DNA from 2 places in the Shewanella sp. SM87 genome. Region 1 is predicted to be linked to the other one. Evidence: predicted binding sites of a transcription regulator. Region 1 holds the regulator's gene; the other holds the start of a gene.
What was found. The regulator sigma-54, encoded in region 1, starts transcription at its own class of promoters, with help from an activator protein. The targets are predictions, from matches to a motif close to GTTGGCACGNNNNTNGNNT.
Positions count from the first base shown of each region.

Region 2: L5M11_RS01025 (flagellar assembly protein FlgT) is a predicted target of sigma-54. The motif match lies at 6,996-7,014, and genes of this name have one in related genera.

Region 1 covers NZ_JAKKSC010000006.1:118,970-131,094, reverse strand. Annotated here, with positions in the region: gene L5M11_RS06925 (OmpA family protein) at 1-516, shown strand, start outside; gene L5M11_RS06920 (molybdate ABC transporter substrate-binding protein) at 782-1,618, shown strand; gene mgtE (magnesium transporter) at 1,697-3,061, opposite strand; gene L5M11_RS06910 (HPr family phosphocarrier protein) at 3,318-3,593, opposite strand; gene rapZ (RNase adapter RapZ) at 3,580-4,434, opposite strand; gene ptsN (PTS IIA-like nitrogen regulatory protein PtsN) at 4,431-4,874, opposite strand; gene hpf (ribosome hibernation promoting factor) at 4,877-5,164, opposite strand; gene L5M11_RS06890 (RNA polymerase factor sigma-54) at 5,193-6,671, opposite strand; gene lptB (LPS export ABC transporter ATP-binding protein) at 6,779-7,510, opposite strand; gene lptA (lipopolysaccharide transport periplasmic protein LptA) at 7,507-8,061, opposite strand; gene lptC (LPS export ABC transporter periplasmic protein LptC) at 8,048-8,608, opposite strand; gene kdsC (3-deoxy-manno-octulosonate-8-phosphatase KdsC) at 8,605-9,156, opposite strand; gene L5M11_RS06865 (KpsF/GutQ family sugar-phosphate isomerase) at 9,156-10,133, opposite strand; gene mlaF (phospholipid ABC transporter ATP-binding protein MlaF) at 10,777-11,595, shown strand; gene mlaE (lipid asymmetry maintenance ABC transporter permease subunit MlaE) at 11,592-12,125, shown strand, end outside.
Region 2 covers NZ_JAKKSC010000001.1:208,416-220,540, forward strand. Annotated here, with positions in the region: gene flgE (flagellar hook protein FlgE) at 1-163, opposite strand, end outside; gene flgD (flagellar hook assembly protein FlgD) at 246-1,016, opposite strand; gene flgC (flagellar basal body rod protein FlgC) at 1,041-1,457, opposite strand; gene flgB (flagellar basal body rod protein FlgB) at 1,460-1,864, opposite strand; gene L5M11_RS00990 (CheR family methyltransferase) at 2,008-2,847, opposite strand; gene L5M11_RS00995 (chemotaxis protein CheV) at 2,948-3,868, opposite strand; gene flgA (flagellar basal body P-ring formation chaperone FlgA) at 4,074-4,781, shown strand; gene flgM (flagellar biosynthesis anti-sigma factor FlgM) at 4,857-5,180, shown strand; gene L5M11_RS01010 (flagella synthesis protein FlgN) at 5,183-5,608, shown strand; gene L5M11_RS01015 (LPP20 family lipoprotein) at 5,736-6,185, opposite strand; gene L5M11_RS01020 (FlgO family outer membrane protein) at 6,182-6,814, opposite strand; gene L5M11_RS01025 (flagellar assembly protein FlgT) at 7,095-8,261, shown strand; tRNA gene L5M11_RS01030 (tRNA-Arg) at 8,317-8,392, shown strand; gene L5M11_RS01035 (motility associated factor glycosyltransferase family protein) at 8,443-9,741, shown strand; gene L5M11_RS01040 (hypothetical protein) at 9,738-10,007, shown strand; gene L5M11_RS01045 (UDP-N-acetylglucosamine 4,6-dehydratase) at 10,180-11,370, shown strand; gene L5M11_RS01050 (LegC family aminotransferase) at 11,400-12,125, shown strand, end outside.

The sequences.
Region 1 (12,125 bases):
GTGGTATCTTCGAGCAAGAGCGACCGCGGTAAAGGTGCTTTAATTGGTGCTGCATCGGGCGCCGCAGTCGGTGGTGGTATTGGTTATTACATGGATGTGCAAGAGACTAAATTACGCCAACAATTAGCCTCAACGGGCGTGAGTGTGACCCGTAACGGCGATAACATCATTTTGAATATGCCTAATGAAGTGACCTTTGGCGTAGATCAAACCGAGTTAAGTGACGGGGCTAAACGCGTGCTGAACTCAGTGGCGGTTGTGGGCAAGGAATACAGCAAAACGCAGCTTAACGTATTAGGTTATACCGACAGCAGTGGTTCAGACTCTTACAATTTACGTCTGTCACAGGTCCGTGCTAGCGAAGTGGGTAATTACTTGATGAGTAAAGGCGTTGCCTCTGCCCGTGTAAAATCAAAAGGTATGGGTGAAGCGAGTCCTATTGCATCAAATGCCAATGCAAATGGCCGAGCACAAAACCGCCGCGTTGAGATCGTACTAATACCAACGGGTAAATAGTCTGGTCTAAGCACAAAGTTCTCGCTGAAAAAGTCGCCTGGGGCGACTTTTTTGTTTTCAGTGGTGGGCTAATTGAGTGATTAGCTTGCCGGGCTTCAATTAGACAATTTGTCCTTTATGAAGCGCACCTTGAGTGACCTGCACCACAAACATATCACTGCTAATTACCTTGGGATGAGTTCAGCTTGATCCCTTTATCGATTTCACGTTCTGTATGGGGATAAGTCACAAGAATGACTTTTAGTGCCTAAAGGAGAATATGACTATGATAAGCAAAAATGTGTTAGTAGCCTTGAGTTTAAGTCCTGTCATCATGGTGACTGCTGTACAAGGAGTGCCGATGAAAGCCGAATTGACCACAGGAGTCACGCCGATAGAACTGCGCGCCGCAGGCAGTTTAAAGGCTGCGATGAGTGATATTATTGCTGCTTATCAAGCACAGTCGCAAATAAGTGTTGTAGCGCAATATGCGCCCTCAGGTTTATTGTTAAAGCGCATTCAAGAGGGCGAGAAAGTCGATATCTTTGCCTCGGCGAATATGAAACATCCACAGGCATTAGTGGATTCGGGTCAGGGCGAAGCGGTGCAAATGTTTGCCCGTAATCAACTCTGCGCTGTTGCTCAAGACACAGTTCAGGTGACGAGTGCGACGTTACTCGATACCTTGTTAGATCCTAAGGTTAAAGTCGGCACCTCAACCCCGAAAGCCGACCCCGCGGGTGATTATGCCTGGGCCGTTTTTGCTAAGGCCGAAGCGGTAAAACCCAATGCGAAAGCCGCGTTAGAGACCAAGGCATTACAACTGACGGGCGGCCCTGAGAGCGTTAAACCGCCTAAAGATCGCAACCCCTATGGCTGGGTGATGGAAAACAAGCAAGCGGATATCTTTTTAACCTATTGCACTAATGCTGTGCTGGCTAAAAAAGAAGTGCCGAGTTTACAAATCATAGACTTACCGCAGGAACTCGCCGTGGGTGCCGACTATGGTTTACTGGTTTTGCAAGGCGCTAATACTGCCGCTAAGCCGTTAGCCGAGTTTATTCTATCGACAAAAGGCCAAGCGATTCTGAGCAGTTATGGTTTTCAACCTCCGGCAAAATAGCCTTCTTTAGTTTTCCAGTGGGATAAAAAACGGCACCTTTGGAGTGCCGTTCTGTGGTTAGCTTAAACTGTTAAAGCGTTAGTTCATCAAGTAGAGCGTCGCTAACCCGAGGAAGGCGAACAGGCCAACCACGTCAGTGACTGTGGTGAGCACCATACCGCCAGCGAGGGCAGGATCGATTTTAAGTCGTTTTAAAATCAATGGAATACTCGCACCTGCAAGCCCAGCTACTGTCATATTGATCAGCATAGCGCTACCAATTAATCCCGCCAGTGCCATATCATCCTTCCATAGCCACACGGCGACAAAGACTAAAATAGACCACATCAAGCCATTGAGAAAACCAATAGATAGCTCTTTACCGATAAGCCAGCGGGCGTTGCTTTGGCCGATATGGCCTAAAGCAATACCGCGGATCACGAGCGCTAAGGTCTGATTACCGGCAACACCGCCCATGCTAGGGACAATCGTCATTAGGATGGCGATAGTGGCAAATTGTTCAATAGTGCCTTCAAACATATTGCTGACCGACGAGGCGAGCAGGGCGGCGAATAAGTTTATAGTGAGCCAGAGCGAGCGACGTAGGGTACTTTTTAGCACAGGACCAAAGGTATCTTCATCTCCGTCCATCCCCGCCATACCCATCATGGAATGTTCAGCATCTTCGCGGATAACATCGACTACGTCATCGATTGTGATACGCCCGAGCAGCTTACCATCACTGTCGACGACAGGTGCCGATACCCAGTCATTGCGTTCGAATTTCTGCGCGACTTCGCTGTCGGACATGCTCACAGGAATACTTTGAATATTGGGATCCATGATATTGCGAATTGTGGTGCTTGGCGCGCAAGTCAGCAGATCTGCCAGCCTAACACCGCCAAGGACTTTGTCCTGTTTGTCGACCACATATAAGGTATCTGTGGTATCGGGTAGGTTGCCCCTTTGCCGAAGATAGCGCAGCACCACATCGATATTCACATCGGGTCTTAAGGTGACTGTATCTGTGTTCATCAAGCTGCCGGCGGTCTCATCTGGATAAGATAGGGCTTGTTCTACCCTCAGGCGATTTTGTTCCGTCATCGACTGCAGCACTTGTTTGTAAACTGCGTCGGGTAGACTTCGCAGAATATAGGCGAGATCGTCGGTGTCCATGCTTGCTGTCGCTTTCGCGACTCGCTCAGGGCTCATGCTGCGGATAAGTGGGTCTTTGAGTTCTTCACTCAACTCATCGAGTATGTCGCCTATTTGTTCCTGATCGATGAGCTGCCACAATACTTGTCTGGCACTTGGCGGTGATGATTCTAAGATCAGCGCGATATCTGAGGCGGCCATTTTTTGCAGCATATTACGCACGTGTACGAACATGCCGCTGCTAAGCGCTTGGTTTAACTGGTCAAGACTATGTCCGGTGTGATCGTTTTCTGCATTATCTACGGGCATTTGTCCTCCATTGTGCGGCAAATTGGTTTGAGATCTTAGTGTTGGGCTAGGATTTAGCGGTGACTAAGCGTCAGTCGATGACATAGATTAAGACGGCTAAGGTAAGGTTAAGGCCAGCGCCAGCGCAATGACCGCTAGTGTAATCGCCAGTGGCTTGTATCGTCGAGCGACAAATGTTTTGCCATGTGTGAATGGCAAGTTTTTTAAACTAGACATGAAGTGAAACTAACGATGAAGTGCTTAGTGTGAAGTGAAACTAACAGGCTTCGTCAAACTTAGCGTCGATTAAGGCACAAATGGCATCGAGAGCCGGCTCTGCATCTGGGCCTTCGGCGATCAGCTTAATGGTTTTACCCATACCAGTTTCAAGCATCAGTAAGCCAAGTACACTGGCGGCCGATGCTTGTTTATCGCCTTGGATTAAGGTGATGGTCGCATCAAACTCGGAAGCCAGTACCACCAACTTAGTGGCGGCACGGGCATGTAAACCGAGCTTATTACAGATAGTTATCTGACGTTCAAGCTTTGGCATTATTGAGCTCTCGATGACGGGCATAAACTTTATGTTTACCGTTACTAAAGCGTTTTGCCAATTGCTCTGCGACGTAAACCGATCTGTGCTGTCCACCTGTGCAGCCAATGGCCACAGTTAAATAACTGCGATTGTTACGCTCGAGGTGCGGCAGCCAAGTCTCCAGTAAATTTTCGATTTGCCAGATGAACTTATTGACCAGTGGTTGGCGATTTAAGAACTCAGCTACGGGTTCATCTAAACCAGTCAATGGTCGCAGTGCCAACTCCCAGTGGGGATTGGGCAGGAAGCGCACATCGAACATAAAGTCGGCTTCGGTGGGCATTCCGTGCTTAAAGCCAAAGGACTCGAAGTTGATCACGAGTTCTTTATCGACACTACCAAGGAGAATTTGTCTGACTTGGTCGCTTAAATCATAGATATTCAAATTCGACGTATCTATGTAGTGATCGACCAGTTTTGACATAGGCTCGAGCAGTTTTCCCTCCAGCTTTATCGCTTCTTGCAAAGAGACTCGGCTCTTCGACAAAGGATGCAAACGGCGGGTTTCGCTGTAACGCTTGAGCAGAATTTTATCGCTGGAGTTAAGGAAGAAGCTCGTTAACTCAGTATCTGGAGGTAGGCTAGCGAGTTGTTTCACTAAGACCTTATCCTGCTCAGGCATGTTACGCACGTCGACACTGATGGCGACGAGATCGTTACTGCCTTTGAGTTGCTCAAGCAAACTGCCAATCAATGGCAAGGGAAGGTTATCGACACAATAATAGCCGAGATCTTCGAGTACCCTAAGGGCGACAGATTTGCCTGAGCCTGAGCGGCCCGACACTATGACCAGTTTCATCCAGTGATTACCTGATAGAGTTCCGTTTCATCATGCGTCTTGCGTAATTGCTTTAATATTTGCTTGTCGCTCAGCTTTTCGGCCATGCAAGACAAGGTACTTAAGTGCTGCTGACATTGGTCTGCAGGCACCAGTAGTGCAAATAAAATATCAACAGGTTGCTTATCGATAGCATCAAATGCTATCGGCTCTTCACACTTAATTAGTATGGCAATGGGCTGATCTATATCGGCTAGTCGACCATGTGGAATGGCGATGCCGTTACCTATACCTGTGCTCCCCATCTTTTCGCGCGCCACTAGGCTTTCGAATATCTCTTGAGATGAGAGGGTCGGGTACTGGGCAGCGACTAAGTCGCTGATGAGTTCCAGTACCTTTTTCTTGCTGCCCGGAGTGGCGCAGGTAGTGCACTCCGGCCGCAGTATGGTACAAAGTTCCATTATTAGTGTTTTGTTAACTTCTCTTTGTGTTTAATAACCTGACGGTCAAGCTTGTCAATCAGGGCGTCTATAGCGGCATACATGTCAGCATGCTCTGAAGTAGCAAAAACTTCACCACCTATGAGGTTTATTCTCGCTTCAGCAATTTGTTGCATTTTCTCAACATTGAGCACAACGTGCACATTATTGATCTGTTCGAAATGGCGTTCAAGTTTTGAAAACTTTTCTTCTACATATGCACGTAACGATTCGGTAATTTCGACATGGTGTCCACTTAGGTTTATTTGCATAGAAACGTCCTCCGATATCCACTGTAGGTTATAAACTTTTACGCTGATTAGAAGGTGGAATAAGCATAGCCTCTCGGTACTTCGCAATGGTTCTGCGGGCTACGTTGATCCCTTGTTCTGCCAGAAGTTGTGCCATCTTGCTATCGCTTAATGGTTTTTTCTGGTTTTCCGCTGCCACCAGTTTCTTTATAAAGGCTCTGATTGCTGTGGATGAGCACTCACCACCATCGTCAGTACCGACGTGGCTAGAGAAGAAGTATTTTAGTTCAAAAAGTCCCTTAGGGGTATGCATGTATTTTTGAGTTGTGACCCGTGAGATGGTGGACTCATGCATTTCTACCGCTTCGGCAATATCGTTAAGCACCATAGGCTTCATGGCTTCTTCACCGTACTCAAAGAAACCTTGCTGATATTGCACTATGCAATTAGCAACTTTAAGCAAAGTGTCGTTACGGCTTTCTAGACTCTTAATAAACCATTTAGCCTCTTGCAGATGGCCGCGAATAAATTGGCTATCGGCTTGGTTTTTTGTGCTGCGTGCCATAGAAGCATAATGTTGATTTACATTGATTTTGGGCATGCAGTCAGGATTAAGCTCAACGACCCAGCGGCCATTTTTCTTCGACACAGACACATCTGGGATAACGTATTCGTCATTATTGGGCGTGATCAACAAACCTGGGCGAGGATTGAGGGTTTGGATGAGTGCTATACCATCCCTTAATTCATCTTCTTTTAATTTAGTCTTACGCATCAATAACCTAAAATCACGGGCGGCGATCAGATCTAAATGATCTTTGATCAGCATGCGGGCGTTTTCTAGGTTGGGAGTATCAGCGGCGAAATGCGACAGTTGGATCAGCAGGCATTCACTTAAATCGCGTGCAGCAACGCCTATGGGATCAAAATGCTGAATGCGCTTGAGTACGGCTTCGACTTCGTCAAGCTCAACTTCAGGATTACCCATGGCTTCGAGAATTTCTTCAGTGCTTTGGGTGAGATAGCCCTGATCGTCGATGGCATCAATAATGGCGGTGGCAATGGCTAAATCGGTTTCAGAAAACGGCGTGAGGTTTTTTTGCCATTCTAAGTGTTCGTACAAACCTTCACTGGTCTCGCCTTGGAAGGGCATATCGTCTTCACGACTGCCGCCGGGGCCTGAGTTTGGGGAGGCGGTAAACACTTCATCCCATGTGGTGTCCATGGGGAGCTCATCGGGCATGGATTCTTTGGTTAGCGACTCTGCCGTGTCTATGGTGGAGCTGTCTTTTTCTGGTGGCAGAGTGCTAGATTCACTGAAATCCGTATCGGATAGCGTTTGGTTTACAGGGGTTTTAGTGGCGTCGAATTGATCCTCTTCCAGCTCGAGAAGGGGATTAGAATCTAATGCTTGCTGGATCTCTTGCTGCAGTTCTAATGACGACAGTTGCAACAGACGTATAGCCTGTTGTAGTTGTGGCGTCATGGTTAACTGTTGACCCAGTTTGAGCTGGAGTGACGCTTTCATGTTACCGCTGATCCCTACGTTATTATTGTTGGATGAGGTCGCTTATTATCATTTTGAGTGAAGCCCAATGGCGGTGTAAATTGCCTCCATTGGCTTCGCTCGATTAACTATAGCCTGAATTGTTCACCTAAGTACACAGCCCTAACTTGCTGATTGTCTAAGATCTCTGCTGGAGTTCCTTCGGCAATCAGGTTTCCGTGACTCACAATATAAGCATGTTCACATACATCTAATGTCTCGCGGACATTATGGTCTGTGATCAGTACGCCAAGGCCGCGACTTTTGAGTTGTTCGATAATCTTCTTGATGTCGATAACCGAAATAGGATCGACGCCGGCAAACGGTTCATCGAGCAAAATGAACTTAGGATTAGCGGCTAAAGCCCGCGCAATTTCGACGCGACGACGTTCGCCACCCGACAATGACATGCCTTGGCTGTCACGGATGTGGGTGATATGAAACTCTTCGAGCAGATGTTCTAGTTCTTCTTCTCGTTCTTCGTTTTTAAGTTCTTTACGAGTTTGCAGTACGGCCATGATGTTGTCATGAACAGTTAGCTTACGAAAGATACTGGCTTCTTGCGGTAAGTAACCTATGCCTTTGCGGGCACGTAGATGCATAGGATCTGCGGTTAAATCATCATCGTCGATAAAGATATGTCCCTTATCGCTCTTCACTAGCCCGACAACCATGTAAAAGGTCGTGGTTTTACCTGCACCGTTTGGACCGAGTAGGCCAACGACTTGACCGGTTTTTACCGTCAGACTGACGTCTTTAACCACTTGGCGACTCTTGTAACTTTTCGCCAGATTTTGTGCTCTTAAGGTGATTTGGGTCATTTAGAGTCCTGCTTTTTTACAGGTTTATCCGCCGGAGCGTCTGATTTAGCATCATCTTGATAGTTTTCAGGCTGAATAATAGTGATCACGCGATCGTCACCACTGCCAGTACTTTCGGCCATCAATTTCTGTTGAATCATGTTATAGCGGATTAAATTGCCTGTAACTTGGCTACCTGCTTGATCTAATGACGCCATACCTTTCAGTGTTAAGGTGCGGCTTGCCATATCGTAACGAATTTCTTTCGCGCTGGCCGATGCAGGACGGCCATCGTCTAATATTTGGCTATACGTAGCAGGGTTGCCTGTGGCGACCAAAGTTTTGCTATTTTCACCTTCAGCGGAAAATGCACGCAGTTCATTTGCTTGGATTTTTATTGAGCCTTGGGTAACTTCCACCGGACCAAAGAAGATGATCTGGTTGTTTTTGATATCCGCAGTTTGGCTCACAGCTTTAATTGTGACTTCTTGCTTTAAGTCGCCGACTTTCGCAAAAGCACTCATGCTCATAATTAGCATTAGGCTGGCAAGTAATACGTTATTTTGCTTCATATGTTCCTACTACCTGACTGGTCAATTGCACTTCTTGCGCGTTGAGGTCGGCATAAAGGCCTTGGCCTTGAATATTAAAATCTTTCCCTGTGACGTAAATGGTACGGTCAGAGGTCATTATCATAGTGTTGAGATCGAGTTCCAGATAACTGGTGGACAAGGTCTGAATCGGTTCTTCTGGGCTAATGGCATCGATAATAACATTATTTTCTAATACAACCTTGCCAGTTTCCTTGTTTAGCTTGCCCTGATCTGCCCTGAGTTGCCATTGTGCTTTACCTTGGTCTGGATAAACAAGATAAACAGGTTGAGTAAAGAAAGTTTGATTCGTTGAATCATAATGTTCCATGTGTTTCGCCGTCACACGGCTATTCACTAGTCCTTGCTCATTGAACTCAACACTGCGCAGATCTTCAACGATGAAATCTGGGGTATTTTGATCTTTTACTCTGTTATCGGAATCACCGCTGTGTTTGTTCTGGACCTGCCAGTAAAGCGCTAGTGCGGTTCCAAAAAAAGCGATAATCGCGAGTGTCACACGACTCATATACTCATTCCATGGGCCGAAGTGAATTTATTTTGACTTAGGAGTAACAGATCTGTGAGTTCACGCAGTGCACCGTGGCCACCATTGAGCGTAGTCACAAAATGGGCGTGTTGGCGTACATAGGGGTGGCCGTCAGCAACACTGACCGCTAAACCGACGACATTCATCACGGGGAGATCGACAATATCATCACCGATATAAGCCACTTCTTCTGGGGTGACACCATAAAGTGCGAGCAATGCTTCATAGGGCTCGAACTTATTGTCTACGCCTTGGTAAATATGGGTAACACCAAGGGCTGTCATACGGTTTTCAACGATTTTGGATTGACGTCCTGTGATCACGGCGAGGTTGAAACCGCTGGTGAGGAGTGAGCGCACGCCATAACCATCGCGGGTATGGAAGGCTTTGAGCTCTTCGCCGCTATTACTCAAGTAAATACGGCCGTCGGAAAACACCCCATCGACGTCACAGATTAACAGTTTAATCTTTTGTGCGCGTTGCCACACATCATCACTGATTGGGCCGTAAAATCCTTGCTGTGGCATTAAATGACTCCTGCTTTAACCATGTCTAGCATGTTAAGAGCGCCGATAGGATGGCGGTCTTTATCAATAACAATTAATCCGTTGATGTTTTTTGAGTCCATCACTTGCAGCGCTTGGGCGGCCAATACATTATCCGTGATCGTGACGCAGTTACGGGTCATCACATCGGCAATGGGCGTCGTGCGTAAATTCACTTCGGCATCAATAACGCGGCGTAAATCACCGTCGGTGAAGATACCAACCAGCTTGCGCTGATCATCAATAATCGCCGTCATGCCTAAGCCTTTCTTGGAGATTTCGTACAGAGCTTCTGTGATGCAAATATCGTGGTTGACGAGCGGTAAGTCATCACCGCTATGCATGACATCGCAGACTTTTAACAGTAACTTACGTCCTAATGCACCGCCGGGATGGGACATAGCAAAATCATCACGGGTAAAGCCTTTTGCTTGCAGCAGCGCAATGGCGATGGCATCGCCCATCACTAAGGTTGCTGTGGTACTTGAGGTGGGGGCAAGTCCAAGTGGGCAAGCCTCTTCTGGGACTTCAATACATAAATGCACTTTAGATAATCGCGCCATGTTCGATTCGGGTTTACCTGTTACCGCGATAACGGGCACGCCCATACGTTGGATGACCGGCATTAAGGTGAGGATTTCGCTCGACTCACCGGAATTTGAAATCGCTAAAATCACATCGTTATCGGCCAATACACCCAGATCGCCGTGGCTGGCTTCACCCGGATGCACAAAAAATGCGGGCGTTCCTGTGCTGGCGAGGGTGGCAGAAATCTTATTGCCGATATGGCCCGATTTGCCCATTCCCATGACAATCACTTTGCCTGTGCAGTTGAGGATCAACTCGCAAGCTTCTGCAAATTCAGCCGAATCAACATATTGATAAAGATTGTCTAGGGCTGACTTTTCAATGTCGATAACTTTACAACCCCATTGGCGCAGTTGTGATTTGTCTACCATGTCTATCTCTCTTTTTGCATTGTCTTTATCGCCCCATTGATGGGATTGGAATAGCACAATTTGGTACGCGATAAAGATGATATGTAATAGGCTTTCTGCCAAGTATTAGTTTGTTTTCAGACAATTTAGCTTATGTCTTACTGTGGTTTATTACCGAAAACAGCAAAACAATTGCGGCAGGCTAGAGCGATTGATCCGACTCGTCAAGTTCAGCTGCGTTAGCTATTCACGCACAATAACGTGTTTAGCGGCAGAAGGTCTTGAGCAATATCATCGTCTTTGTCGTTTATTTCAATGGATTTATTCCATATCGCAGCGGGTATTACCCTATGGGATGCCTCTATTGCGCAATTGCGTATCGACTCTCCCCGATAAAAGTGGGCAAAGAGTGAGCTAAGTGCGAACGAATTAGCCAATACTGCCAATTCTGCAACTAGGTTGAAAACATTAAGTAACATTTTACCTGTGCAGAGTGAAAACTTAGGGCGCATTTTCGCTGTAAATGAGGCAAATTGAAAGTATCGCAGGGCGATAGTGTCGATTCGGTTGTAGGTTAAAGCGCAATTACGTACAATTTGCGGCTCTTCGATTGGTCAGTCTCGGAAGACTAGGATCACCTCATTTGCAAATGTCGGAATCAAGCATGACTCAAGAACAAACGCCGTTGGTTGAGATCCGTAATTTGGGGTTTAGCCGCGGTCAGCGTGTGATATATGAAGATATTAGCCTGTCCATTCCAAGGGGCAAGGTGACGGCGATCATGGGGCCGAGCGGCATAGGCAAAACGACCCTGTTGAAATTGATTGGCGGCCAATTAACGCCTGACCATGGACAAGTGTTATTCGACGGTCACGATATCCATGGCGTGAGTCGCAATGAATTATTTAGTCTGCGTAAGCGGATGAGCATGCTGTTTCAAAGTGGCGCGCTGTTTACCGACATTAATGTGTTCGATAACGTGGCGTTTGCACTGCGTGAACATTCTGGACTGCCTGAAGACATTATTCGCACTATCGTGCTGATGAAGCTTGAAGCCGTAGGTTTACGTGGTGCAGCTCAGATGATGCCAAGCGAGTTATCCGGTGGTATGCAACGCCGCGCCGCATTGGCTAGAGCCATAGCGCTTGAACCTGAAATGGTGATGTACGATGAGCCTTTTGCAGGGCAAGACCCAATATCGATGGGCGTGTTAGTAAAGCTTATTCGTGAGTTATCCGATGCACTGAATCTGACTTCAATTGTGGTGTCCCACGATGTGGATGAAGTGCTTGGCATTGCCGATTATGTATATGTGGTGGCTGACAAAAAAGTCATCGCCCACGGTACCCCTGAAGAATTAAAGTACGCTGATAATCCGCAGCTGAAACAGTTTATTCAAGGTGCTCCGGACGGCCCTGTGCCGTTCCATTATCCGGCAAATGATTACCAGCAAGAATTAATGGCAAAAGGAGTTGGCAAGTGAAGTTAATCGACAGTATTGCCGACTTAGGCCGCAGCGCGATTGAGCTAGTGCTCGGTTTTGGCCGTGCAGGCCTTATGCTGTGGGGTGCGATTTTTCGCTGGCCACGCGTGCGTAAAGGTTTTCCATTATTAGTGCGCCAGATTTATGTGGTCGGTGTGCAATCTATGGTGATTATTTTAGTCTCAGGACTCTTTATCGGCATGGTGCTCGCACTGCAAGGCTATAACATTTTAGTTGGTTTTGGCACCGAAGAAAGCTTAGGTCCTATGGTGGCGCTCAGTTTACTGCGTGAGTTAGGGCCAGTTGTTACCGCGTTATTGTTTGCGGGACGGGCGGGTTCAGCATTAACCGCTGAAATTGGTTTAATGAAAAGTACTGAGCAGCTTTCCAGTTTAGAAATGATGGCGATTGACCCATTAAGGCAGATTATTGCACCGCGCTTTTGGGCTGGAGTGATCAGTATGCCATTGCTGGCGTTGATGTTTACCGCTGTAGGTATTTATGGCGGGCACCTTGTTGGCGTGGAATGG
Region 2 (12,125 bases), on a different contig from region 1:
CAGCAGTTTTAGCATTTGAAAAAATAGAATTAGCGTAAACATCCGCAAATTCAGCACGGGACTCTTTAAAGCCAATGGTGTTCGCATTAGCAATGTTATTCGCCGTAGTGTTTAAATCTTTCTGCGCGGCAGAAATGCCACTCAATGCAATGTTAAACGACATAATTCACCTCTACACTTGACTCAATTCATTTATGAGCAACTTACGCCCAATTCGGATACTGCAAAAATTCTTTTATGCAAACTTAGGTTTCAGACACAGCTAACACATCGGTTAACTTGATGCCCATACCGCCTCTCAAGTTAAGAATCGCGCCAGTACTGGCCGTACCGAGAGAAACGCTGGTCACATGAGCATAGGTCGAGACTGGCAATTCTTGGGATTTCCCATCCACTAAACCACTCGCCTTGATCGTATAGTTACCTGCGGTTACAGGGTTTCCATCTTTATCGAGGCCATCCCAGTTAACATCGACATTGCCCCCCTTACTGCCATCAACTTTAAAGGTGGTCACAACTTGGCCTTTCTCATCCTCAACACGTACAGTAACTTCAGGAATTTTAGCTGGCGTGCTAATCACACCTTTTATTGTTGGGCTTTCAGCTGAAATGTTACCTGTATCAGTTGGGATCAACACCTTGCGACCAACAAGTCCTGATGCCTGTAATGCTTGGCTTGATGTCATAACACCGTTTAAATTAACGATTTCCTTATTCAACTTAGTAATACCATCAACCGTCGAGAATGATGCCATCTGCGCAATCATTTGGTCGTTGTCGACGGGCTTAAAGGGATCTTGCATCGATAACTGTTGGCTTAATAACGAGAAAAAGTCATCTTGAGTTAACTGCTGGCTTTTTGCTTCCGGTACTATTGAATCTTTTGGCAAACGTATGCCATCAAGAAACGGATTACCCGTTGAGCTGGTTGATGAATTCGTCGTAACGGCATTTGGCTGACTCTTATTTTGAGCCGTCTGCGCCGACGCTTGGTTAATTTGATTAATGAGGCTCACAGCTTACCTCCTAAGTAACACATGTTATTTACCCATCCCAAGTGTTTGTTGCAGCATAGACTTAGCTGCTTCAGCGACTTGAACATTCATTTGATATGAGCGCGAAGCAGAAATCATATCTGCCATTTCTTCCATGACATTAACATTCGGTTTATAAATAAAGCCGTCCGCATCCGCCATTGGATGATCGGGCGAATATTCTTTCAGTAGTGGTTTATCACTTTCTACAATGCCTTTTACCGCAACGCCTTGAGAAGCTTGTTGCTGACTTTGGGCTTTAGCCATTTCGGCTTCAAAAATGGGATGACGGGAACGATAGGTCTTATCTACACTACTCGAGACGGAATCCGCGTTAGCTATGTTGCTCGCGGTGGTGTTTAGCCTGACCGATTGAGCAGACATTCCCGAGCCAGCAACATCAAATATGCTAAATAAACTCATGATTAATCCCCTCTCAACGCTTTCTTCATGCCACTAAACTTACTGTCTAAAAAACCTAGCGACATTTGATATTCAAGTGCATTTTGCATGAATGCCGATTGTTCCTGTTGGATATCAACAGTATTACCATCACCGGTATCGGGTTGATTTGGCACACGGAACTTAACAAATTGCCCAGTCAACTCCGCAAGCCCAAAATGCTTATCTGGCTCTTGCATTTCAAGACTATTTCGCTGCTGCTGTTGGCCTCGAGCGGCCTGCATTGCCGCAGAAAAATCAACATCGCGGGCTTTGTAATGTGGCGTATCTGCGTTAGCGATATTGCTTGAAATAACTTCAGCCCGCTGCGCTCTAATACCGAGAGTGTATTGATGCACACCCAGTGCATTATCAAAATTGATCGCCATAAAATTGCCTCCTCGTGTTCTCACGAAAATAAAGCAATTCATGTGCCAACATCAGGGAAATTTTGAGAATAACAACAAGGATGAGCAAGTGATGGGTAAAAAATTACCGACAATTGTCGGTAATTTTCTTTAGAGCGGCTGAGTTAAGTCTTTTTCTGGTAATAAATGCCAGGGTTACAACGAACCATATCAAACTCGTCCGTTAAACCAGCGATAGATTCTGATGCACCGAGAAATAAAATCCCTTTGGGATTGAGAGCGGCAGCGAATTGCCGCAAAATTTTTGCCTTTGCCTCTGGTGCAAAATAAATCAGCACATTGCGGCAAAAGATAATGTCGAACTTGCCAAGCAGACTATAACTCTCAAGCAAATTATGCGCTCTAAAGTTCACCAACCGCTTCACATTATCCTTTAACTTCATATTACCTGAAGGTAATGCATCAAAAAACTGACGCTTACGTTCTTCAGATAAACCACGCGCTAATGCCAAACTATCGTACTCGGCATTTTTGCAGCGTTCCAACATGGAAGGAGATAAATCCGTTGCTTGAATCGAAGCACTACCAGCCAAGGCACCAGGCTTCTTCTGTTGATACTCAAGAATAGTCATAGCCAATGAGTATGGCTCTTGGCCTGACGAGCAAGCCGCAGACCAAATTTTAAGCGGACGCCCCAGACGACTGTATTCAGGTAGTAGGACATTATTCAACAACTCAAATGGATAACGATCACGGAACCAAAGGGTTTCATTGGTCGTCATAGCATCGATCACTTCAGCTCTGAGCGCACGCTCAGTAGGCTTCATCGAATGCTTAACCACATCAGATAAGGATGGCAGGTTATATTTGCCCATCAAAGGAGCAAGACGACTGCGCACAAGATATTGCTTATTTTCACCCAGTACGATGCCGCTGTGTTGCTCTAAGAACAACCTAAATTGATTATATTCAGCCTCAGCGAGTGATTTATTTGGCACATTCACATCCTAAATCCTATAGCAAGCACCAAAATCAGTGCGAAACCATCATGTTATAAAGTCGAGATTATAGCGTAAAGCGTATCTAGGTACTAACCTACAGCAATTACAAACTTAAATGCTTATTCACAGCAGCGGCCAATTCGTCGGGATTAAACTTAGCGATAAAGTCATTAGCCCCCACTTTTTGAACCATTGCCTGATTGAATACACCACTTAACGAAGTATGCAGTACCACTTTAATATGCTTAAGCTTAGGATCATCTCGGATTTCAGCGGTCAGGGTGTAGCCATCCATTTCAGGCATCTCAATATCAGAGATAATGAGGGGGATCTCATCGGCCACATTATCCATCTCTTTGGCGATCTCTTTAAGCTTGTCTAATGCTTCGCGACCATCTTTTGCGGTATCAATTTGTAAATTCAATGACTCGAGTGAACGAATAATTTGTTTACGCGCCACGGCAGAATCATCAATAACCATAATATGGTAATGCTGAGTTCTATCGAGGGTTAGTTTTTCATTGGCTTCTTCACTGATAGCCGTTTTAACTGGTGAAATCTCATCTAAGATTTTTTCCACATCGAGAATTTCAACTAATTCACCTTCAATTTCAGTCACAGCTGTCAGATAAGAATAACGACCAGCACCTTGCGGCGGAGGCATAATCGCTTCCCAATTCATGTTGATGATCCGCTCAACAGAACTGACCAAGAAGCCTTGAACACTGCGGTTATATTCAGAAATAATGATGAAACAGTTTTCAGTGCTTGCTAAAGGTTTTCCCCCTGTTGCCGCACTCAAATCAATCACTGAAATGGTTGTTCCACGAATATGAGCAACACCCTTCACATAAGGATTAAGTTTAGGCAAAGTGGTCAGTGGTGGACACTGCAGTACTTCTTTCACCTTAAACACGTTAATCCCAAACCGTTGACGACCGTTTAATTTAAAAAGCAGCAATTCTAAACGGTTTTGTCCAACGAGCTGGGTTCGTTTGTTGACTGAATCAAGAATACTCGACATAACTCTGCCTTGTTGTTCTGTTTATGTTCGGCCCTATAACTCAGTTGAGTATAGGCATATTAATTGCTTAAGTCTTATCTATCGATAAACATAGTCGAAACTGAGTCAATCTTCTGACAGTGATGCAAATTATTATTACAGTGGTCAGCTTCGAACTTAATAAAAGTATAGGTGCATTCTGGCGTTACAAGCTAGTCTCTTCATTATGAAAGTAAATTTAGTCTGTTTTTTTTGTCTTTTCACCCTCTTCATGCCCGCTTTTGCGAGTGCAGAGCCTATTGTCCCCACCGTATCGGCAATCTCAGAATTAGCTAAAGCGCTTATTTCAGAAAAAATATCCGTTCCAGAAAATGCCAAAGTAAATATTTCGCCACAGATGGTTGACGCAAGAATGCTGCCGTCACAATGTTCGTCTCCAATGAAAGTTGAACTGGCTAGCGATAGGGAAATTAGCCGTAATAACACCTTAAAAGTCAGCTGTGATACGCAAGACTTAGCTTACCCTTGGCAAATCTATATCTCGGTTCGGGTGGATATCTTATTCCCCGTTGTTGTCTCAACCGAAATCTTAGCACCAGGCGAACTCATCTCTCCGAGTCAAGTAGAAGTCCGTTACATTGAACAAAATAGCTTGAGAGGTGCCGAATTCGATGACCCGAGTAAATTGGCTGGCGTGCGAGTAAAACGACGAGTAGCAAAAGATAATCCCATATTAAGCAACAACTTATGCTTCGTTTGTAAAAATGATTCGGTCTCTATCTACGTTCGTTCTGGCTCATTCGAGCTAAAAACAGCGGGCGAAGCCCTACAAGATGGCAATAAAGGTGATCGGATCAGAGTCAAAAATAGCAGTTCAAACAAAGAACTAGATGCTATAGTCACAGGCATTGGCGAAGTTGAAGTAAGAATGTAAAATAATCTAAAGCTTTTTTGTAAGCTGCCGATACCCCAGTTAAGAAATCCCGTACACACGACGCTGGAGCCTAAAATGGCAATTGATATTAGCAAACTCAACACTGCAACGACTGCGCAAGTTCGTTCAGGCGCAACGAAAACGAGCAGCGATCAATCTGCTCAAGTTGCTACAAAATCGACAACACCACAGAGAAGCGACTCAGTGGTCATTACGGCCCAGGCACAACAACTTCAAGGAGCTCAGACTAAAATGGCTAGCCTTCCTGAAGTTGATCAAAAGAAAGTAGCCGAAATCAAACAAGCTATTGCCGAAGGTCGCTATAAAATTGACCCTGAAAAGTTGGCTGCCAATATTGCAAGTTTTGAAGCCGAACTTAATGACTTAAATAAAGAGTAACTATGACTGAAATAGCTAAACTGGTAGATCTACAACACGCCCATTTGGCTGTTCTTAAGCAAATCATACTCAAGGAAAAAGGCGCTTTGGTTGACCAAAACGCCGATTTACTGCTTTCCCTTGCTAACGAAAAATCGCAATGTCTGAAAGAACTAAAGACTAATGATGATATTCTGGCAAAACACAGTGATAAATCGCTACTCACTCAGCAAGTCGAACTCGTGCATAAAATGGTCGAGATCAAAGACGCATTGACTGAATGCAAAGAATTAAACGAACAAAATGCCAGTTTAATTGAGATGAATTTAGCGAGTTTAAATCGCTTTGCTCAAGCTTTACAAGCCAGTAGAAACGCCTCCAGCCTCACCTATAACGATAAAGGCAAGACCTCGACTATCTCAAGTTTAGGCAATGATTTAAAGGCCTAACAAGCGCATCACTCCCACTTAGCATTACCTTTTCTAAGCTCTGATTAGATATTAATGTCTTGTACAAAAAGAAAAGCCGCGTAAATACGCGGCTCAATACATGCTGTTGAACATACTCTCAAAAACGCTAGAAATACGTCACTTCCTTCACTCGTTGTGGACGGTTCTGTTGTTGATAAAGCGCCCAAACCTGTGAAAAATCAAGTTCTAACTCAGTGACATAATGCTCGCCTGCTGGATAACTCTTAACGACTCGTGCACCGCGGATCACGCCAGAAACTGACGCTTTGACATTATCGTCCGTCAACATCCAATCACTGACACTGCTGTTTGCCGTTATTTTCTGCCCATAAACTTGTTCCGCTAATTCACGATAAGCCACAATTTTTGATGCCTGCATAGCCATCAACACTCTTTGTGATTGCTCTTTAGCCGGTTGAGTCGCTAAGGGCGCATATCCTATAGCCGTTAACTTAGGAAAACTCGGCGGCGGCACATCTTCCCATTGCACATATCTATCTTTAGCAGCGCAGCCAGTTAGCATTAGCACCACAATAACTAAAAGGTAGCGTTTCATTTTCCATCTCCTAAAACACGCACTTCATTCATACCTGGACTCGCCTGACGATATAAGATGCCATTTTGTGATACAATTTGCTCCGAAGGCTGCATGTAGTTTGCCAACTCTTTTTGAGTCACAAAAGTTTGAGATGCCGATACCACGCGATTGTTACTAATGTTCACAATCCGAGTATTGATCGCCATACCATTGGTTACTACGCTCATAGTCGAAACGACAAGATGCTCAACAGGAAGATCTTTCGACAATTTTTGCCAATCTCGCGTCAAAATAAAATCCCCGTCAGATGTGACTCTCAAGCCATCAGCTAAGTTTAAATCCACCACATTAAACTGAAAGCTATGGAGCGATGTCATTAATCCTTGCTGTAACTGTTGCGCTAACGCATTAGTGCCATTCAAATCACCCACTAATACTGGTGTTGCAACTACGATAGGTTGATCAGAACGCAGAGCATCATTTTGCTTAACGAGCTCAGTCACTATTCGCTGTGCTAAATGGTTAATCACTGCCGTTGGCGGCAACCCATTGCCATCCACTAAACTCGGTTTGGGCGGCGTAACCGGTTTAGCTACACATCCACCTAACATTATCAATGTTAAGGGAATAATCACACGCTTTAGCATTGGATTTACCTCATCTATGGGTGCATTGGCAGTCAAGTGACTCACTTTCTAAGCTTCAAATTTTTAATGAGTAACAAAAACCAGCAATCTTTGGACCAATATTAACCTCAGTCCGACAATATTCTTCTATTACGCAGTATATCGACTGTAACAATGGAAACTTTATCAAAAGTTCTCATACTCAGGCACGAAATTTGCTTTATTGACATATTAGATTAAGAGTCAGAAAACTGGCTCGATTGGTAATATCGCCATTAGCTTAGCGATAAGGATTGAATTGATGCACATACCAGGTTCAGCTTCGCTCATCATTTTGAGCCTTTTACTACTTTCTTTGCCCACCAGAGCCGAATGGATAGAAGCCAGCGGAGAAGCAACTATTATCAATGGTAATACAGCTCAAGCAAGGGAAGAAGCAATTAATCAAGCAGTTAGCTATGCGACATTAAGCACAGGTATTCAAATATCCAGTGAGCAACAAACCTCTAATGGTAACCTCACACAAAATAACTTTGCGATAAATCGCAACGCCCAAGCCATAAACATCCAACTCGTAAGTGAACAAATTCAGGGAAATAAAATATATGTATCCCTACGCCTCGATCTAAATGATGATCCAACACAACAGTGTCCTAATGGCCAATTAAAGGCCGCTATTTTAATACCTCAAACACAAATAAAAGATCGTTCTCAGCTTAGATATGGACAACTTTCAGGCTTTGAAGAGGTCATTTCAGAGGCGTTAGGGAACACTATAGAAGATTACTCTTCAACTGGCTTTAGTCACATCCATGCTAACGAGCGACTCGATATTGAACAAGACCTAGTGGATATTCACGGTTATCGACTCCCAAGCTGGCTCAGTGAAATTACCGACAGCCAATATATTCTTCAACCGCAGATCATTGATATATCGATAGAGCCTGTACAACCCACCTTCTTAGGATTTTGGGATGAAGCTCCGCTAAGGCAATTTCAATTCAAACTCAGCCTCTATCATGGGATCAGTGGCGAAGAGGTCTGGAGCAAAAGCTACAACACATCGGCCCCATGGGAATTTGAAGAACAGGCTATCATTGCTCCCAACAGTAATAGATTCTGGCGTTCCTCCTATGGAAAAAGTATTACTCAATTAATATTGCAAGCTACCCGAGATTTAGACAGCACACTTAATTGCAGGCCATTACTTGGCCAAGTCGTTAGCCGACAAGCAGACAGGATTATATTAAATCTAGGCCGTAAACATGGCATTCGTGTCGGTGATAAATTCCAAGTAGTATTACAACAAAACTTACCCGATAGACTCAATGAAATGCGCGCCGTCGCGACCAAAAGTCGTGCAACGGTAAAAATTGAGCAAGTAAGCGAAGAAAGCGCCACCGCAGTACTTGTAGACCAAAATGCCGCCTACAATGTACAGATAAACGACATAGCGCTTAAGATTTAAGCAACCAAATCATAAGCCTTTTAATCAAAGATAAAACCAGTATAATCACTGTCGTCTCTTCATAGCTCAACAGGATAGAGCAGCCGCCTCCTAAGCGGCCGATCGGGGTTCGAGTCCCTGTGGAGAGACCAGTTCGCAGGCTTCTCTTGATAAATTAAAAATACTTTCAAGGATACCGTTAATGACTGTACTTTTTGATGACAATTTAGAAGTTATAAACAGACGTTGGCCATTACTAAGTCAGGTACTCAACACTGCTTCAGTCTCAGATTTAAATGCCCATTTAGTGCAAGGTCGTGAGCAAACCATTAGCGTTAATGGTATCCAGTTAAGTAGTCGTCATAACCGTATTGCAGAAGCACAGCTTTTAATTGGTCAATTGCCAGGAAATTATAGCAGGGCGACGGTTTATGGCGTCGGTATGGGTGATGTACCCACAATTCTCGTACAAAACTCTACTATAAAACGCATTAACATATGTCTGCTTAACGTGAATCTGTTTGCCCTATTATTGACTTACACCGATCAACGAGAATGGTTAAGCGATCAACGCCTAGAACTGGAATATCAGCCTCAACAAAACCGATTACCGCAACACTATATCGCGATTACACCTGAATTATTACTGAGCAGTGATGAAAATGCTAGGCTGCGTGACTTACTCGCATTTAATAATAACATTACCTATGCCAATAAAAAGCATAACAATGTTGATGCTAAGCTTAAGCAACGGATGATAGAAAATCTTGCTACAATAAAAAAAGACAGTGATGCTGCCGATTTAAGCTCCTACTACCAGCCTAATAAGACCTTAGTTATAGCTACAGGACCAACATTAGAGCAACATTACACCTATCTGAGAGTGCAACGGGCGTTGCCAGAGTCGACTAGACCACTAATGATTAGTGTTGACACTGCATTAAAAGCGTTACTCAATGAAAATATTATCCCTGATATTGTTGTTAGCCTAGATCAACATATGTCACGACAGCTGTTACCAGACAACATCCCCGCCAGTGTGAAACTAGTCTATTTCCCCAAGTCACGACAGGATTTATTGCAATGGTGGCCAGGACAACGTTTTGCCGCCTATTCGCTGAGCCAAGACTATGATGAGTTATACCAACTAGCTCCAAAATTACGCTTATTTACTAATGGCAGCGTAATTCACCCTGCCATAGATTTAGCGGTACACCTAAAAAGTCAAACTATTATCTTATTCGGTTGCGATTTTAGTTATCCGCATAATAAGACTCATGCCTTCTGGCAAGACGGCGAGTTGGGCATATCTATAGCCCATGCAAAAAAACACTGGGTAATGAATGGTTATGGGGAAAAAGTTGCAACTGATCTTAGTTTTCGTGGATATTTACTTGCATTAGAAAATTATATTTATTCTAAACCACATGTAACATTTTATAACGCAAGCTTAGATGGCGCCACCATTAATGGCGCTCCATATCAGGAGTGTAAGTCATGAACAATAAACCAATTGACATACTCACCATGAAATTAATATCTACTGCTAGTAAGTTTCGATTAGGCAATGAAGCCGATGGTTCACATGACTTTGCTCATTGTATAGACCTGCTTAAACCCCTGCTGCCGGAACTAACAAATGCAGTGACTGTTGCACAATTATTTCGTGAGATGCTTGCAGAACAAGAACGCCACGACTGGCTTGCTTTGGCTGACAGTCTTGAATATGACTTACCTCTGCTTTTAAAAGTGTCTTTTAAACCATAATCACACCGCACTTATAGTAATCTGGTCCATTTTTTGCTTTTGTTTATACGTAAGTCGAACTAGATTCATCTTGTTGAATACAAAAATAGGATAAAATTTAGTTCTCTGTACAGTAACTCATATTTTCTGACTCAATTTGGCATAAAAATTCCCAACACCAATAGGATTCCCAATGACGGACATACTAAAATTGATAGGAAGGGAGAGCGCACTTTTCGTATCAGATATCAGCCATCATAATCCCTCATTAAATCAAGAGGTCAATCACTCACGTTTTCTCGTTATCGGTGGCGCTGGCTCTATTGGTCAAGCGGTTGTTAAAGAAATCTTTAAACGCTCTCCACTCAAGTTGCATGTTGTCGATATCAGTGAAAATAATTTAGCCGAGCTGGTCAGGGACATACGCAGCTCATTTGGCTATATTGCGGGTGACTTTCAAACGTTTGCCCTTGATGTCGACTCCATTGAATATGACGCTTTCATCGCTGGAGATGGCCAGTATGATTATGTTCTAAATCTGTCTGCACTTAAGCATGTGAGAAGCGAGAAAGACCCCTTCACCTTGATGCGCATGATTAACGTCAATATTCTTAATACTGACAAAACGATTAAGCAATCGATTGCCAATGGGGTTAAAAAATATTTTTGTGTTTCTACCGATAAAGCGGCTAACCCAGTGAATATGATGGGAGCGTCAAAACGTATCATGGAAATGTTTTTGATGCGCGGCAGTGAACAGTTGGCTATTTCTACTGCACGGTTTGCCAATGTTGCCTTTTCCGATGGTTCTTTACTGCATAGCTTTAACCAACGAATGTTAAAACAACAACCCATAGTTGCACCTACTGATGTAAAACGCTATTTTTTGACGCCTCAGGAGTCTGGAGAGCTTTGTTTGATGTCGTGTATTTTCGGTGAAAATAGAGACATTTACTTTCCCAAGCTCGATGAGTCACAACACCTTATCTCCTTTGCCGATATCGCAACCCGCTACCTGTTAACTCGTGGTTATAAAGCCTATATTTGTAACAGTGAAGATGAGGCAAGAGAACTCTCATTTACTTTACCAGCCAAAGGGTTATGGCCGTGCTATTTCAGTGTTAGTGATACCTCAGGTGAAAAGGATTTTGAGGAGTTTTTCACGGAAAAAGAGACTCTGGACATGAATAGCTTTGCTGAATTGGGCATTATCAAAAATGAGCTCAAGTACGATGCCAAGTTAATCGCGTTTTTCGAGCAGAGTATTCAAGCTATGCTTTTAGAAAAATCATGGACTAAAAAACAGTTATTGGATCTTTTTTTGTTAATGTTACCCGATTTCGCCCATAGGGAAACGGGAAAGTCTCTCGATGAAAAAATGTAAATTCGCTAGATTTTAAAGGTAGCAACCTAATGTGGTCATTGATTGAGTTTATTCGCGACACTTATCAAACCAATGAGTTTATTCCCTTACATGCGCCAACTTTTCCAGGGAATGAGCAAGCTTATGTGGCTGAAACTATTACTAGCACTTTTGTGTCTAGCGTTGGCCGATTCGTAAACGATTTCGAGCGCAAAATAGAAACCTTTACCAAATCACCTAAAGCGGTTGCGACCTCTAGCGGTACGAGTGCTTTGCATACGGCCCTGTACATGGCTAATGTGAAGCGCGGCGATCTCGTTATCACACAAGCGCTCACTTTTGTGGCGACCTGTAATACCTTATACCATCTAGGTGCTGAACCCATTTTTATCGATATTTCAACAACGAGTCTCAGTCTATGCCCTCAAGCTGTCGCCGTTTATTTAGCCGAAAATGGCATTATCGATGAACACAGAAAATGCATCCATAAAAAAACTGGCCAAACAATAAAAGCGCTATTGCCGATGCATACTTTCGGCCATCCAGCACAACTGGATGAATTACTTCAGATTTGCCAGCAATGGAATCTGGCCTTAATTGAAGATGCGGCAGAAAGTTTAGGTTCTTACTATAAGGGAACACACACTGGTACTATGGGGGATTTTGGGGCACTGAGTTTTAATGGCAATAAAATCATCACCACTGGCGGCGGAGGTATGTTATTAGCCCGCAATAAAGTCAGTGGCGAGCGAGCAAAACACATTACAACAACCGCG